DNA from 3 places in the Methylobacterium indicum genome. Region 3 is predicted to be linked to each of the others. Evidence: predicted binding sites of a transcription regulator. Region 3 holds the regulator's gene; each other region holds the start of a gene.
The links. The regulator PhoB, encoded in region 3, activates phosphate uptake and scavenging genes when phosphate is short. The targets are predictions, from matches to a motif close to TGTCATNNANCTGTCAT.

Region 1: the regulator PhoB is predicted to act here: its motif matches at 2,936-2,952, upstream of miv_RS02775 (CorA family divalent cation transporter).
Region 2: the regulator PhoB is predicted to act here: its motif matches at 2,190-2,206, upstream of miv_RS02995 (YdcH family protein).

What each region holds. Positions count from the first base shown of each region.
Region 1 covers NZ_AP024145.1:604,986-609,809, reverse strand. Annotated here, with positions in the region: gene miv_RS02790 (hypothetical protein) at 60-263, opposite strand; gene miv_RS02785 (MFS transporter) at 659-1,825, shown strand; gene miv_RS02780 (spore photoproduct lyase family protein) at 1,853-2,911, shown strand; gene miv_RS02775 (CorA family divalent cation transporter) at 3,012-4,049, shown strand.
Region 2 covers NZ_AP024145.1:648,259-653,082, forward strand. Annotated here, with positions in the region: gene miv_RS02980 (5-(carboxyamino)imidazole ribonucleotide synthase) at 62-1,177, opposite strand; gene purE (5-(carboxyamino)imidazole ribonucleotide mutase) at 1,174-1,671, opposite strand; gene miv_RS02990 (YdcH family protein) at 1,789-2,007, opposite strand; gene miv_RS02995 (YdcH family protein) at 2,221-2,406, shown strand; gene miv_RS03000 (acyl-CoA synthetase) at 2,703-4,334, opposite strand; gene miv_RS03005 (propionyl-CoA synthetase) at 4,493-4,824, shown strand, end outside.
Region 3 covers NZ_AP024145.1:220,955-225,778, reverse strand. Annotated here, with positions in the region: gene pstA (phosphate ABC transporter permease PstA) at 1-644, shown strand, start outside; gene pstB (phosphate ABC transporter ATP-binding protein PstB) at 763-1,575, shown strand; gene phoU (phosphate signaling complex protein PhoU) at 1,656-2,393, shown strand; gene phoB (phosphate regulon transcriptional regulator PhoB) at 2,462-3,163, shown strand; gene miv_RS01105 (hypothetical protein) at 3,249-4,289, opposite strand.

The sequences.
Region 1 (4,824 bases), 380 kb from region 3:
GACGGCGCCCGATCGCGGGGCAATCGGGCGCCGTTCGTTCACCGTGTCGGCCGTCGGGATCAGGCGGCGCGGGTCGCCCCGGCATCGAGCTCGGCCACGTCGGCCCGCTCGCGCCAATCCTCGACACCGTGCTGGCGGGCGAAGCGCAGGGCGGCGGCGCGCACCGCCCGGTCGGGATCGCGGGCGCGGCCGATCTCGACGGCCCCGACGGTGAACGGGACCCCGAGGATCTGCTTGGCGAACAGCACGCGGTACTGCGACATCGTTCGTCTCCCTACATCTGTGGATCGCGTCGACGAGGGTGCGGGTTCACCGCTCGAAGGCTCCCGAGGCAGCCTCGCCGCGGCCTGAAAGGGGGCCGGGGCCGCGAGACGGGGTGCATGTCGCACCCGGCCCGCGAGGGAACCGATCGACCACGATCGATGGATCGGCATGGGGGCGAACCGGTCTTCCGGCTGCCCGATCAGGGAGATGGGGATGCATCTCCCCCGACGGAAGGTGCCCCGGGGGCGTGCGATTGCCGCATGTCCGCAGGGCGGGGCCGGTGTGCGGACCGGGCCCGTGCCGCGACGCCAAAAGCCGCTATGTCGGAGCGCCGACCCCCGGGCACGCTCCCTCGGCGCGGTCCCCTCGAAAAGCCCGTCCCCGGAACCCGTTCATGACCCCGCTCACCGCCGCGACCCGCCTGAGCCTCAGCCTGATCGCCGGCGGGGCGGTCGCCAACATCTACTACAACCAGCCGCTGCTCGGGCTGCTCGCCCAGGTCTTCGGCCACGACGCCTCGGTGCTGGTTCCGACCGCGACGCTCGCCGGCTACGGCCTCGGCATTCTCGGCCTCGTACCGCTCGGCGATTCGCTGCCGCGGCGCAGCCTGATCGTCGGGCAGCTCCTGCTGCTCGCCGTCGTGCTGGTCCTGGCGGGGGCGAGCACGAGCCTGTGGGTCCTGGTCCTGGCGAGCTTCCTGATCGGCGTGCTCTCGACCGCCGCGCAGCAGGCGGTGCCCTTCGCCGCCGAGCTGGCACCGGACGCGACGCGGGGCCGGATGGTCGGCCAGGTGATGACGGGGCTGCTGCTGGGCATCCTGCTCGCCCGCACCCTGAGCGGCTTTCTCGGCGCCTGGGCCGGCTGGCGGGCGGTCTTCTACGGCGCGGCCGGGCTCGCGGTGGCGCTGGCCGGCCTCGCCCGGCTCGGCCTGCCGGGGACGGCCCCCACCGCCAAAATCCGTTACGGCGCCCTCCTCCGCTCGCTCCTCGATCTCGTGCGCGAGCAGCCGGTGCTGCGCCGGGCGGCGCTCGCCCAGGCGCTGCTGTTTGCCGCCTTCAACGCGTTCTGGACCACGCTGGCGCTCCTCGTCGAGGCGCCGCCCTTCGGGCTCGACCCCGCCGGAGCGGGGCTGTTCGGGTTGATCGGGGCGGCGGGCGCGCTGTGCGCACCGGTCGCCGGGCGCTTCGCCGACACGAGGAGCCCGCGCCCGGTGCTCGTCGGCGGCGGTGCCCTGACGCTCGCCGCCTTCGCGGTGTTCGGGCTCCTCGGCGGCCATTCGCTGGTGGCGCTCGCAGTGGGGGTGCTGCTGATCGACATCGGCATCAACACCGCGCTCATCGCCAACCAGACCCGGGTCTACGCGCTCGTTCCCGGGGCGCGGGGGCGGATCAACACCGTGTTCTTCACCGCGATCTTCGTCGGCGGTGCGCTCGGCGCCTCGGCGGGCACCCGGGCCTTCGCGGCCGGCGGCTGGCCGGCACTCTGCGCGGTCGGCGGCGCCTTCGCGGCGGCGGGCCTGCTTGCGCCCCTGCTGGAGCCCCGCGACCGCCCTAGATCCTGACGCGAGCCACCGCGTCCGAGCCCGCCCCTGTCCCGCCTCCTCGCCATCGACACGATCTACCTCGAGCCCGCCGTCGCGGCCTATCCCCTCGGCCGGGAGATCCTGGAGCGGTTCGGGCAGGCGCGGCGGATCGAGGTCGCCTCGCACTGGAACATCCCGGAGCTGCACGGCAATGCCGGCTCGGCCGAGGACTGGGTGCGGATCAAGCGCTCGACCCTGGTGCTCGGGGTCAAGAAGGGCCTCGCCTCGCGGCCGAACGGCCGCAGCGCCCACTTCATCGCGCCGTCGAGCTCCAACGGCTGCGCCATGGCCTGCGCCTATTGCTACGTGCCGCGCCGCAAGGGCTACGCCAACCCGATCACCCTGTTCGTCAACACCGAGGCCATCGGCCGGGCGATCGCCCGTCACGCCGCCGGCCAGGGCCCCCTCCCCGCCCCCGACCAGATCGACGACCGGTTCTGGGTCTACGATCTCGGCGAGAACGGCGACCTCTCGGTCGACGCGCTGGCGAGCGGGGGCGTGCGCGACCTCGTCGGGCTGTTTCGCGGCCTCCCGAACGCCAAGGCGTCCTTCGCCACCAAGTTCGTCAACCCGGACCTCCTCGCCTACCGACCGGAGGGCAAGACCCGCATCCGCTTCTCGCTGATGCCCGAGCGCATCGCCCGGGTGGTCGACGTGCGGACCTCGCCGATGCCGGAGCGGATCGCCGCGATCGACGCCTTCGTGGAGGCCGGCTACGAGGTCCACGTCAATTTCTCGCCGGTGATCCTCTACGAGGGCTGGGAGGAGGATTGGCGGGCGCTGTTCCGCGCGCTCGAGGCCGGCCTCAAGCCGGCCGCCAAGGCGCAGCTGAAGGCCGAGATCATCTTCCTCACCCACAACGCCGCCCTGCACGAGGTGAACCTGCGCTGGCACCCCAAGGCCGAGGCGCTGCTCTGGCGCCCCGACATCCAGGAGACCAAGCGCTCCGAGGGCGGGATGGAGAACCTGCGCTACCGCACCGGCTGGAAGGGCCGCTGGCTCACCCGGTTCAAGGCGCTGCTGGCCGAGGAGCTGCCCTATTGCGGGGTGCGCTACGCGTTCTGAGGGACGCGCCCCGGCAGCGGGCGCCGTCATCGAACCGTCGCGCTCCGTCCCTAGCCCGCGGGCCACACTCTCTCCGGCGAGAGGCGCGAAGGACGCTGCGATGGCCCATCTCCTCAGCGACGAGCCGGCCCTGCCGGGCCTGATCTGGGCGATGCGGTTCGACGCGGGCGGGCGCGGGCGCCTGGTCGGGCCCGGCGAGGAGGTGCCGGCGCTCGGCCGCTTCGGCGACGGCTTCGTCTGGTTCCACGTCAACCTCAACGACGCCCGGGTGCCGGGCCTGATCGCCGAGGGGCGGCTCGGCCCGCCCGACCTCGCGGCGGCAGCCTTCGCCAGCGACCCGCACCAGCGGGTGACCGTCGAGGACGGGCAGGTCGGCGGCGTCATCGCCGACCTCGCCCGGGAGGCCGAGGGGCCGGACACCGCACCCGAGCGGCTGCCCGACGCCGCCGGGCGGCTGCATTTCGTGCTGGGCGCGAACTTCCTCGTCAGCGGGCGCCGACACCCGATCGTCGGGCCCGACGCGGTGCGGGAGGTCGTCGCCGGGGGCCGGCCGCTTGCCGGGCCCGTCGCCCTCCTCGAAACCTTGATCGGCCGGGTCGCGGCGGCGATCGGGGCGCGGGGTGCGGCCCTGTCGGACCGGCTCGACGGGATCGAGGACCACATCCTCGACGAGCGCATCCGGGCGGAGACCCGCCAGCTCGGACCGATCCGCCGCGACGCGGTGCGGCTGCATCGCCAGCTCAACGGGTTGCGGGCGGTGTTCCACCGCCTGGAGGAGGAGAGCGACGACCTGCCGGAAGACACCCGGGAGGCCGCCGCCCGCATCGCCCAGCGGCTCGACGCCCTCGACCGCGACATGGTGGTGCTGGCCGAGCGCAGCCGGCTCCTGCAGGAGGAGCTCTCGGGGCTGCTCGCCCGGCAGTCGAACCGCCAGCTCCACACCCTGTCGATCCTGACCGCCCTGTTCCTGCCGCCCACCCTCGTCACCGGCCTGTTCGGCATGAACACCAAGGGCCTGCCGCTCGCCGAGTGGGACGAGGGCTCCACGGTGGCGATCCTGATCGCCGTGATGTCGGCGGCGGCCGCCTTCCTGCTGATCCGCCGGCTCGGGCTCGGCGGGCAGAGGGGCCAGGGTTGAAACTCCGAGACTCTTGGTGATCGAGAATCCGCTGGCGACCCAACCCGGTCTTCCCGAAGGCCGTAGACGCCTCCCGGAAGCGGACGTTCGCGGCAGTCGCGCAACCTCAGCTCGGCGGGGAAGCAAGCCTTCTCCACAAGGTCGCTTCTTTTGGGATCCTAGGGGCTCACTGCCGGGTGTTCGCGGTCGAGGCAGTAGCTCTCGTGGATCGACCCAAACATGTATGGCTTCCTCGATCCGGCCCATCTCTTCAGAGCACATCAGCGTCAGGCCAACATTGCGTCATGTTGCGCATCGACCGAAGCCGGCGCGAACACGGCCACTGAGGCATTTGGCATCGCGCGGACGTTCCGTCCGCCACCCACTTCCGCTGCGCACTCCTCGGCATGTCTCCCGAGGGCCATTCGCGACTGTCGGACAACCGCGACTTAGCTCGCAAGCTCTGCAATCAGAGGCGTAGGCTGCGTCTGAGCCGCTGTTGAGCCAAGTTTACGTCATGCACGCGGCCGTTCGATCCGACGATTTGAACGTCCTTGTACCCGTTAAAGAGCCACTTCATCGCCAGGACCACAGCGCTGGCAGGGCTTGCTCGCGTGTCTAATAGCGTTTCATCACCGCGCGGAGCAGATATAACGTGTTGCATGAAGGCATCTCCGGTCCGCCTCCGGGCTAACAGCTACAAGTTATAATCGTTCGCCCTGAAAGAGCACTTGGCCGCAAAAAACTAATTCATCTCAAGAAAATGCCTCGCATACCGAACCGGTGGCGAGGCGAA
Region 2 (4,824 bases), 430 kb from region 3:
AGGGCGCTGCGTGGCGACGGGTGTGGCCCAGCGGCCTCACCCGTCGGTGCCGGGCGCCGGGTCAGGCGCCGGTCGCGACCCGGGTGAGATGGCCCATCTTGCGCCCGGGCCGGGCCGCGCCCTTGCCGTAGAGATGCAGGTGGCTGCCGGGCTCGGCGAGGATCTGGGTCCAGTTGTCGGCCTGGTCGCCGATCAGGTTCAGCATCTCGACCGAGCGGCCGGTCAGGGCCGGGCTGCCGAGCGGCCAGCCGCAGATCGCCCGGACGTGCTGGGCGAATTGCGAGGTCTCGGCCCCCTCGATGGTCCAGTGGCCGGAATTGTGGACCCGCGGCGCGATCTCGTTGACGACGACGCCCGCCCGCCCGTCCGCCCCGCGGACCAGGAACATCTCCACCGCCAGCACGCCGACATAGTCCAGCGCCTCCGCGATGGCGCGGGCGATCGACACCGCCTCGGCGGCGGTCTCCGGCGTCATGCCGGGCGCCGGCACCACGGTGCGGGCGAGGATGTGGTGGCGGTGCTCGTTGGCGCAGGGGGCGTAGGCCGAGAAGCGCCCTTCCGCGTTGCGGGCCGCCACCACCGAGACCTCGGCCTCGAACGGCACGAAGCCCTCCAGGATGCAGGGCTGGTCGTGCAGGGAGGCCATCGCGGCGGCGGGGTCGAAGCCCGCCTCGCCGAAATCCTCCTGGCGCAGCATGAGCTGGCCCTTGCCGTCGTAGCCGAAGCGCCGGGTCTTCAGCACCGCCGGCAGGCCGATCTCCCGCACGGCCTGCGCGAGGCCGGCGGCGTCGTCCACCGCGCGGAACGGCGCGACCGGGATGCCGAGGCCCGCGACGAAGGATTTTTCCGTCAGCCGGTCCTGCGTCGTCGCGAGCGCCGAGGCGCTCGGGTGCAGCGGCCGGTGCGCGGCCAGGATCTCGGCGGTGCGGCTCGGGATGTTCTCGAACTCGTAGGTCACGACGTCGACGGACTCGACGAAGGCCCGGAGCGCCGCCGCGTCGTCGTAGGCCGCCACGGTCCGGCGGCCCGCCACCTCGAAGGCCGGGCTGTCGGGGTCGGGGCAGTAGATATGGGCCTTGAGCCCGTACTGCGCCGCCGCGACCGCGATCATGCGGCCGAGCTGGCCGCCGCCGATGATCCCGACGGTGGCGCCGGGGGCGATGAGGGGCTTGCTCACGGGGCGCTCGTATCCGGGTGCTCGGCGACCGCTGCGCTCTGGCGCGCGCGCCAGGCATCGAGCCGCTCGGCCAGGGGGGCGTCGGTCAGGGCGAGGACGGCGGCGGCGAGGAGCGCCGCGTTGACGGCGCCGGCCCGGCCGATGGCCAGCGTGCCGACCGGGATGCCGGCCGGCATCTGCACGATCGACAGCAGGCTGTCCTGGCCCGACAGCGCCTTCGATTCGACCGGCACGCCGAAGACCGGCAGCGGCGTCATCGCGGCGGCCATGCCGGGCAGGTGGGCGGCGCCGCCGGCGCCCGCGATCACCACCTTGACGCCCGCCGCCTTGGCGCCCTTGGCGAAGGCCACCAGGCGGTCCGGGGTGCGGTGGGCCGAGACGATGCGGGCCTCGTAGGGAATGCCGAGGGCGTCGAGGGTCTCGGCCGCGTGGCGCATGGTGGCCCAGTCGGACTGGCTGCCCATGATCACTGCGACGGGGGGCGATGCCGCCATCGTCAAGCGCATCCTCTCGCAAAAGCGCCGCTAAGCCGCGCGAACGGGCCGCGACCGGTCATCCCTCCGCAGTAGCGGCGCGCTCGCGCTCCCGCAAGCCGCCGCGGGACGCCGCCCTCAGGCGATGATGTCCGGCGTGAGCTGGTCTTCCAGGAAGGAGATGCGGTCGCGGATCCCGAGCTTGCGCTTCTTCAGGCGCTGGAGCTGGAGCCGGTCGCCGGCCATCACGCCCGCCAGCGCCTCGATCGCGTCGTCGAGGTCGCGATGCTCCTCCCGGAGCCGCGCCAGCTCGGTCTCGTACTCCGCCGTCGATTCCGCACTCAACTCGAACGCCATCGCCGCCCTAAGCCCTGGGATGATGCGGCGAAGAATGAACGAGGGCCCGCCCTCCGGCAAGGGCATCGCGGGGGCTCGGCGGGGGTTGTGCAGCCTCTCGGCGGCGCCGCGCTGCGGTGCACATTACGCAATTGCAATACGGAATGCCTTAGACATCGGCCGCGGGCTGTGGCAGGCTTCGTGTGTCACCTACATGACAGGAGGCAATGGCTGATGTCGCTGCACACGCATCTCACCGAGCTCGAGCGTAAGCACGAAGCCCTGGAGCGCGAGATTCAGGACGCCTGCACCCACCTCTCCACCGACGACTTGCGAATAGTCGAACTCAAGCGGCGCAAGCTTCACCTGAAGGATGAGATCAGTCGCCTGCGGACGACGTCCACTCGCGTGATGCACTAGCCCGGCAGAATTCAGCGCGCCGCCGCGCCGGCGTATCGACGCGGCGGCCCCCGCTCATTGCGACCATTTTCATAGCGACGACGGCCGGCGGGTTTTGCTCCCGCTAGACGACATGCGCAGGGTGCGCGACGCGGAGGTGAGTCCCGCCAGCGCCGCCGGCAACCGTGATTTTTCCGATCCCGGAAGCTCCCGCCCGCACCATCGGGCGAGGTCGAGCCTGACAGGCATCGACGCTCCGGCGCGCGGGCCCGAAGCGCCCGAGTTCCCATCCGGAAGCCCGAGCGCTCGCGGCTCCGTCACAGCGCCTTCGCCATCTCCCGCAGCACGAATTTCTGTACCTTGCCGGTCGAGGTCTTGGGCAGTTCCGTGAAGACGACGTGCCGGGGCACCTTGAAGCCGGCCAGCGACTGGCGGCACCAGCCGATCAGCTCCTCGGCCGAGATCATCTCGGAGCCCTTCAGCTCGACGAAGGCGCACGGCGTCTCGCCCCATTTCTCGTCGGGCTTGGCCACCACGGCGGCGGCCGCCACCGCCGGGTGCTTGAACAGGGCCTCCTCGACCTCGATCGACGAGATGTTCTCGCCCCCCGAGATGATGATGTCCTTCGAGCGGTCCTTGAGCTGGATGTAGCCGTCCGGGTGCTTCACCCCGAGATCGCCCGAGTGGAACCAGCCGCCCCGGAAGGCGGCCTCGGTCGCGGTCGGGTTCTTCAGGTAGCCGCGCATCACCACGTTGCCGCGGAACATCACCTCGCCGAGCGTCTCGCCGTCGGCGGGCACCGGCTGCATCGTCTCGGGATCGAGCACGTCGAGGGCCTCGAGCGGCGGGTAGCGCACGCCCTGGCGCGCCTTGCGGGCCGCCTGCTCGTCCTTGCTCAGGGCATCCCAGTCGGCGTGCCACTCGTTCACCACCGCCGGGCCGTAGGTCTCGGTCAGCCCGTAGACGTGGGTCACGTCGAACCCGGCCTCCGCCATCCCGGCGAGCACCGCCTCCGGCGGGGGCGCGGCGGCGGTGAGGAACGAGACCCGGCGCGACAGGTCGCGCCGCTCGGTCGCCGGCGCGTTGATGAGGAGCGACATCACGATCGGCGCGCCGCACAGATGCGTCACGCCGTGATCCGCGATGGCGTCGTACATCGCCTTGGCCCGGACCTGCCGCAGGCAGACATGGGTCCCGGCCACCACCGACAGGGTCCAGGGGAAGCACCAGCCGTTGCAGTGGAACATCGGCAGGGTCCAGAGATAGACCGGGTGCCGGCCGAGATGGCCCGCCACCACGTTGCCGACCGCGAGCAGCGACGCGCCGCGATGGTGGTAGACCACGCCCTTCGGATCGCCGGTGGTGCCCGACGTGTAGTTGAGGCTGATCGCGTCCCACTCGTCGGCGGGCATCGCCCACTTGTGAGCGGGGTCGCCGGCTTCGAGAAACTCCTCGTACTCGATCGTGCCGAGGCGCTCGCCCGGGCCGTCATATTCCGGGTCGTCGTAATCGATGACGAGCGGCGTCACCCCGGCCTGCGCCAGGGCCGGGCCCATGATGCGGGCGAATTCCCGGTCGGTGATCAGGACCTTGGCCTCGCCGTGGTCGAGGCAGAAGGCGATGATCGCGGCGTCCAGCCGGGTGTTGAGGGTGTTGAGTACCGCCCCGGCCATCGGCACCCCGTAATGGCACTCGATCATCGCCGGGGTGTTGGCGAGCATCACCGCCACCGTGTCGCCCCGCCCGATGCCGCGGGCCTTGAGCGCCGAGGCGAGGCGCCGGCAGCGGGCGTAGAGGTCGCGGTAGTCGCGCCGCAAGGCGCCATGGATGACGGCCGTCCGCTCGGGGAAGACCGCCGCCGCCCGCTCCAGGAAGGTGAGCGGGGTCAGCGGCTGGTGGTTGGCCGGATTCCGGTCGAGGCCGTGGTCGTAGAGGGTCGCGCCGGTCATGGATCGTCCTGCTGCCTGTCCGGCCAGAGTAACCACGAGGACGCCGCGATCAATCCGTCTCGCTCCTTACGAAAGTTCGACTTCCGGTGATCGCCGTCGCTGCTCTATCTGAGGCGCAGGATCGCCCCGAGACGAGCGGCGCGCCGGAGGGAAACGCCATGGCCAGCCCGAGCCGCTACCCGGAGACCTACGCCGCCTGGCAGCGCGACCCGGAGGGGTTCTGGGGGCAGGCCGCCGGGGCGATCGACTGGGTGACGCCGCCCGCCCGGGTCTTCGCCCCCGAGGAAGGCGCCTACGGCCGCTGGTTTCCCGGGGGCGAGGTCAATGCCTGCCACAACGCCGTCGACCGCCACGTCGCGGCCGGACGCGGCGCCCAGGCGGCGATCCTGTACGAGTCTCCCGTCACCGGCACCAAGCGCCGGATCACCTATGCCGAGCTTCTGGACGAGGTCGCGGCCCTCGCCGCCGTGCTCCAGGGTCTCGGCGTCGG
Region 3 (4,824 bases):
TCGGCAGCCTGGTGATGACCGCCCTCGGTATCGTGGTGGCGACCCCGATCGGCGTGCTCGCCGGGACCTACCTCGCCGAGTACGGCCGGGCCTCGCACCTCGCCAACGTGATCCGCTTCCTCAACGACATCCTGCTCTCGGCGCCCTCGATCCTGATCGGCCTGTTCGTCTACACCCTGATGGTGCGGCCGATGGGCGGGTATTCGGGCTGGGCCGGCGCGGTGGCGCTCGCCATCATCGCCACCCCGGTGATCGTGCGCACCACCGAGGACATGCTGCGGCTCGTGCCCGGCACCCTGCGCGAGGCCGGCGCGGCGCTCGGCGCGCCGCTCTCGATCGTGATCCGCTCCGTCACCTGGCGGGCCGCGCAATCGGGCATCGTCACCGGCGTGCTGCTGGCGCTCGCCCGCATCGCCGGCGAGACCGCGCCGCTGCTCTTCACCGCGCTCAACAACAATTCCTGGTTCAGCCCGAACCTGATGGGCGGCGTCGCGAACCTGCCCGTCATGATCTACCAGTTCGCGCTCTCGCCCTACGAGAACTGGCGCCAGCTGGCCTGGGCCGGCGCGCTCCTCATCACCATCACCATCCTGGGCCTGTCGATCGTGGCCCGCCTCGTCCTGAGCGGCCCGAAGGGGCGCTGATCCGCATCTCCGGCAGCACCCGATCGCTCGGCGACCGGGTGCTGCTCTCCTCATCTGAATTTGCCGCATTTCTTTCGACGATTTTCGTCGAAAAATGCTCCTGCCCGGAGACACACCGATGAGCGCCACCGCCACCGCCGCGCCGGTCGTGGGCCAGAGCACGGCCGACGAGTCCGCCCCGGTCCGCCTCGCCGTCAAGGACCTCAACTTCTACTACGGCGACTTCAAGGGGTTGAAGAACATCAACCTCAACTTCCTCGACCGCCAGGTCACGGCGCTGATCGGGCCGTCGGGCTGCGGCAAGTCGACGTTGCTGCGCACCTTCAACCGGATCTACAGCCTGTATCCCGAGCAGCGCGCGGAAGGGCAGATCCTGCTCGACGGCCGCAACATCCTGGATCCCTCGATCGACCTCAACGAGCTGCGCGCCCGGGTCGGCATGGTCTTTCAGAAGCCGACCCCGTTCCCGATGTCGATCTACGACAACATCGCGTTCGGCATCCGGCTCTACGAGCGCCTCGGCAAGGCCGACCTCGACGTCCGCGTCGAGGAAGCCCTGCGCAAGGGCGCCCTGTGGGACGAGGTGAAGGACAAGCTCAAGCAGTCCGGCATGGGCCTGTCGGGCGGCCAGCAGCAGCGCCTCTGCATCGCCCGCACGGTGGCGCAGCGCCCGGAGGTGATCCTGTTCGACGAGCCGACCTCGGCCCTCGACCCGATCTCGACCGGCCGCATCGAGGAATTGATCGAGCAGCTGCGGGGCGAGTTCACCATCGCCATCGTCACCCACAACATGCAGCAGGCGGCGCGCATCTCGCAGTTCACCGCCTTCATGTATCTCGGCGAGCTGATCGAGTTCGGGCCGACCAACCGGCTGTTCATGAACCCGTCGAAGCGCCAGACCCAGGACTACATCACCGGCCGGTTCGGCTGAGCCGCTCCCGGGGCCGGCCCGCCTTCCGCCGGGCCGGCCCGCGCCCTTACGCTCCGCCTCATTCCGGGGGGTCTCACCTCATGTCGAACCACATCGTCACGTCCTACGACCAGGAATTGCAGAACCTGCGGCGCAGCATCGCCGAGATGGGCGGCATCGCCGAGAAGATGGTGGCCGATTCGGGCCTGGCGCTCCTGCGCCGCGATACCGCCCTCGCCCAGGCGGTGATCACCGCCGACCAGCGCCTCGACGGGCTGCAGCGCGAGATCGAGGAGAAGGCGATCCTCCTGATCGCCAAGCGCCAGCCGATGGCGATCGACCTGCGCGAGACGATCTCGGCGATCCGCGTCTCGGGCGACCTCGAGCGCATCGGGGATCTGGCCAAGAACGTCGCCAAGCGCGTCGTCGCGATCGCCGACCAGGTCCAGCTCCAGAAGATCGTCGTCGGGGTGGAGCACATGAACGAGCTGGTCCAGGGCCAGCTCAAGGACGTGCTCGACGCCTACGCCACCCAGGACACCGTGGCGGCCCTCGACGTCTGGGCCCGGGACGGCGGCATCGACGCGCTCTACACTTCGCTGTTCCGCGAGCTCCTGACCTACATGATGGAGGATCCGCGCAACATCACGTTCTGCACGCACCTCCTGTTCTGCGCCAAGAACGTCGAGCGCATCGGCGACCACACCACCAACATCGCCGAGACCATCCACTATCTCGCCACCGGCGAGACCCTGACCACCGACCGGCCGAAGAACGACGGGTCGAGCTTCGCCACCGTCGATCCTCAATCCTCGCCCCAGTCCCCGACCAAAGCCTGACCGGTCGGCCCGCCCGGCCGCGATGCCGGGTGGCCGTCTCGGGCGGCGGCGTCCCTGAAGTGCCCCCGATGAGTACCCGCATCCTGATCGTCGAGGACGAGGAGGCCCTGACCCTCCTCCTTCGCTACAACCTCGAGGCCGAGGGCTTCGAGGTCGACGCCGTCGCCCGTGGCGACGAGGCGGATATCCGCCTGCGCGAGCAGATCCCCGACCTCGTCCTCCTCGACTGGATGATGCCCGGGCTGTCGGGCATCGAACTGTGCCGGCGCATCCGCGCGCGCCGCGAGACCGAACGGCTGCCGGTGATCATGCTGACGGCCCGTGGCGAGGAGGGCGACCGGGTGCGGGGCCTCGCCACCGGCGCCGACGACTACATCGTCAAGCCGTTCTCGGTGCCGGAACTCCTGGCCCGGGTGCGCGCGCTCCTGCGGCGGTCGAAGCCCGCCCACGTCGCCGATCTCCTGATCGCCGGCGACATCGAGCTCGACCGGGTCAGCCACCGCGTGCGCCGCGACGGCCGCGAGCTGCATCTCGGCCCGACCGAGTTCAAGCTGCTCGAATTCCTGATGCAGAGCCCGGGCCGGGTCTTCTCCCGCGAGCAACTCCTCGACGGCGTCTGGGGCCACGACGTCTACATCGACGAGCGCACCGTCGACGTGCATATCGGCCGCCTGCGCAAGGCGATCAACCGCGGCCGCGACGCCGATCCGATCCGCACCGTGCGCGGCTCCGGCTACTCCTTCGACGAGATGTTCGCGCCCGAGCCGTGAGACCGGTCTCCGGGTGCGGCTCCCGGGCGAGGCATGGCGGCGGTCCCGGCCCGGGATCGGGCCGATGACGATGAACGCCGTCGTCTCAGAACTCCATGCCGAACTTGACCCGCAGGTTGTGCCGCTCGAACTGGTTCAGCCCGAGGGCGCGGCCGGCGAGGGCCGGATCGGTATCGCGGCCCCAGACCTGGCCCGCATAGGCCACGGTGAGCCAGACCTTCTCGGTGAACCGGTGGTGCAGGGCGGGACCGACCGTGAGCGCCTCGCTCTCCAGCCGGTTCAGGAAGGTCCCCTCGTAGCCGCGCAGGTAGCGGACCTCCGGACCGAGATAGGTATTTTTCCCCACACGCCCCACGAGGGCGTTCGACCACAGGAAGGTCGAGGAGCGATAGCCGCGGCCGCCCCGCTCGCGCCCTGCCGCGGGCTCGATGCTGATGTTGCTGCCGTACCAGAGCGTGTCGGGCACCACCTGGACGTCCAGCTGGAGCAGGCTCTCGACGTCGACGATGTCGGCGCCGCGCCCTTCGACCGGCAGGACGCGGGTGAAGCGCGGGCGCACCTCCAGGGCGAGACCGAGCGGCTGCTCCGCCGAGCCCTTCAGGAACTGGTACTTCACCTCCAGGGAGGCACCGTCGAAAGTGCCGTAGGACTTGTCGTCCAGATCCGCGACGTTGCGCTGCCGCCGCAACGTGCCGAACGCGCTGAGTTCGAGGCTCAGCCTGTCGATGGGGTTGAACTGATAGGCGAGCCGCGTGTCGAGCACCCGGTAGGCCGCCCGGCCGGGGCCGTCCCGGCGCTTGCCGATGCGCGAGACGGTGTCGACCACCGCTTCCTGCTCGCCCTTCTCGCCGGCATCGGCGCCCTCCGTGAAGCCGAACAGGTGCTCGGTATCGACGTCCTTGCCGTCGCCCGTCTTGCCGGACGTCCCTGCCTGCCGGCCCTCGTCCTTGCCGGCCTCGCGCGCGCCGTCCCGGTCCGATCCGGATCGGTCTTCCGTCCCGGGCTTGCCCTCCGTTCCGAACTTGCCGCTCGGCGCAGCCCGCGCGGGCGCCGGAGTGGAGAGGACGAGCATCAGGACGCCCGCCGCGGCCGACAGGCATCGGATCGGCTCGATGATTCCCGTCATGGTCGCGCGAGGGCCCCAGATGTGCAGTGCTCCGATGCGTCCGGTTAGAGACGATGCCGGCCGACATGGCTGCCATAAAAATGCAACGCCTGTCAGACCTTTGGGCCGTGCGGGATTAAGCGGGGCGTCCGGTGCATCGGGCCCGGACTGGCGCTGTGCCGTTCACCCCCGATGCGATCGGTCCGCGCATGGGGGATCTCCGCACGGTCGGTAGCACCGGGGGACGGTCTCAGATCTAGCACCGCTTCTTCGGGCGCCCGGACGTTCGCCCCGTATCAGGCTTCGCCCAGAGGTGGATGCATCGTGGCGACGGATCCGCGCCCCCGCCCCGAGCGCCGGGCCCAAGCCTGACGCCGATCTCGACATCCCCGCTCGCGCCGCCCCGGCGCGAAGGCGTCGGTGTGGTCGACCTGCGCCGTCCCTCGGACGACCCCATCCTTGGGTCAGTGGCGCCAGCGCTCTGCATGTCACGCATTTATAGTTGTTGATCGGCAGACATGACGTTAGGATTTTAGTGTCGGGAGGGAATGATTTC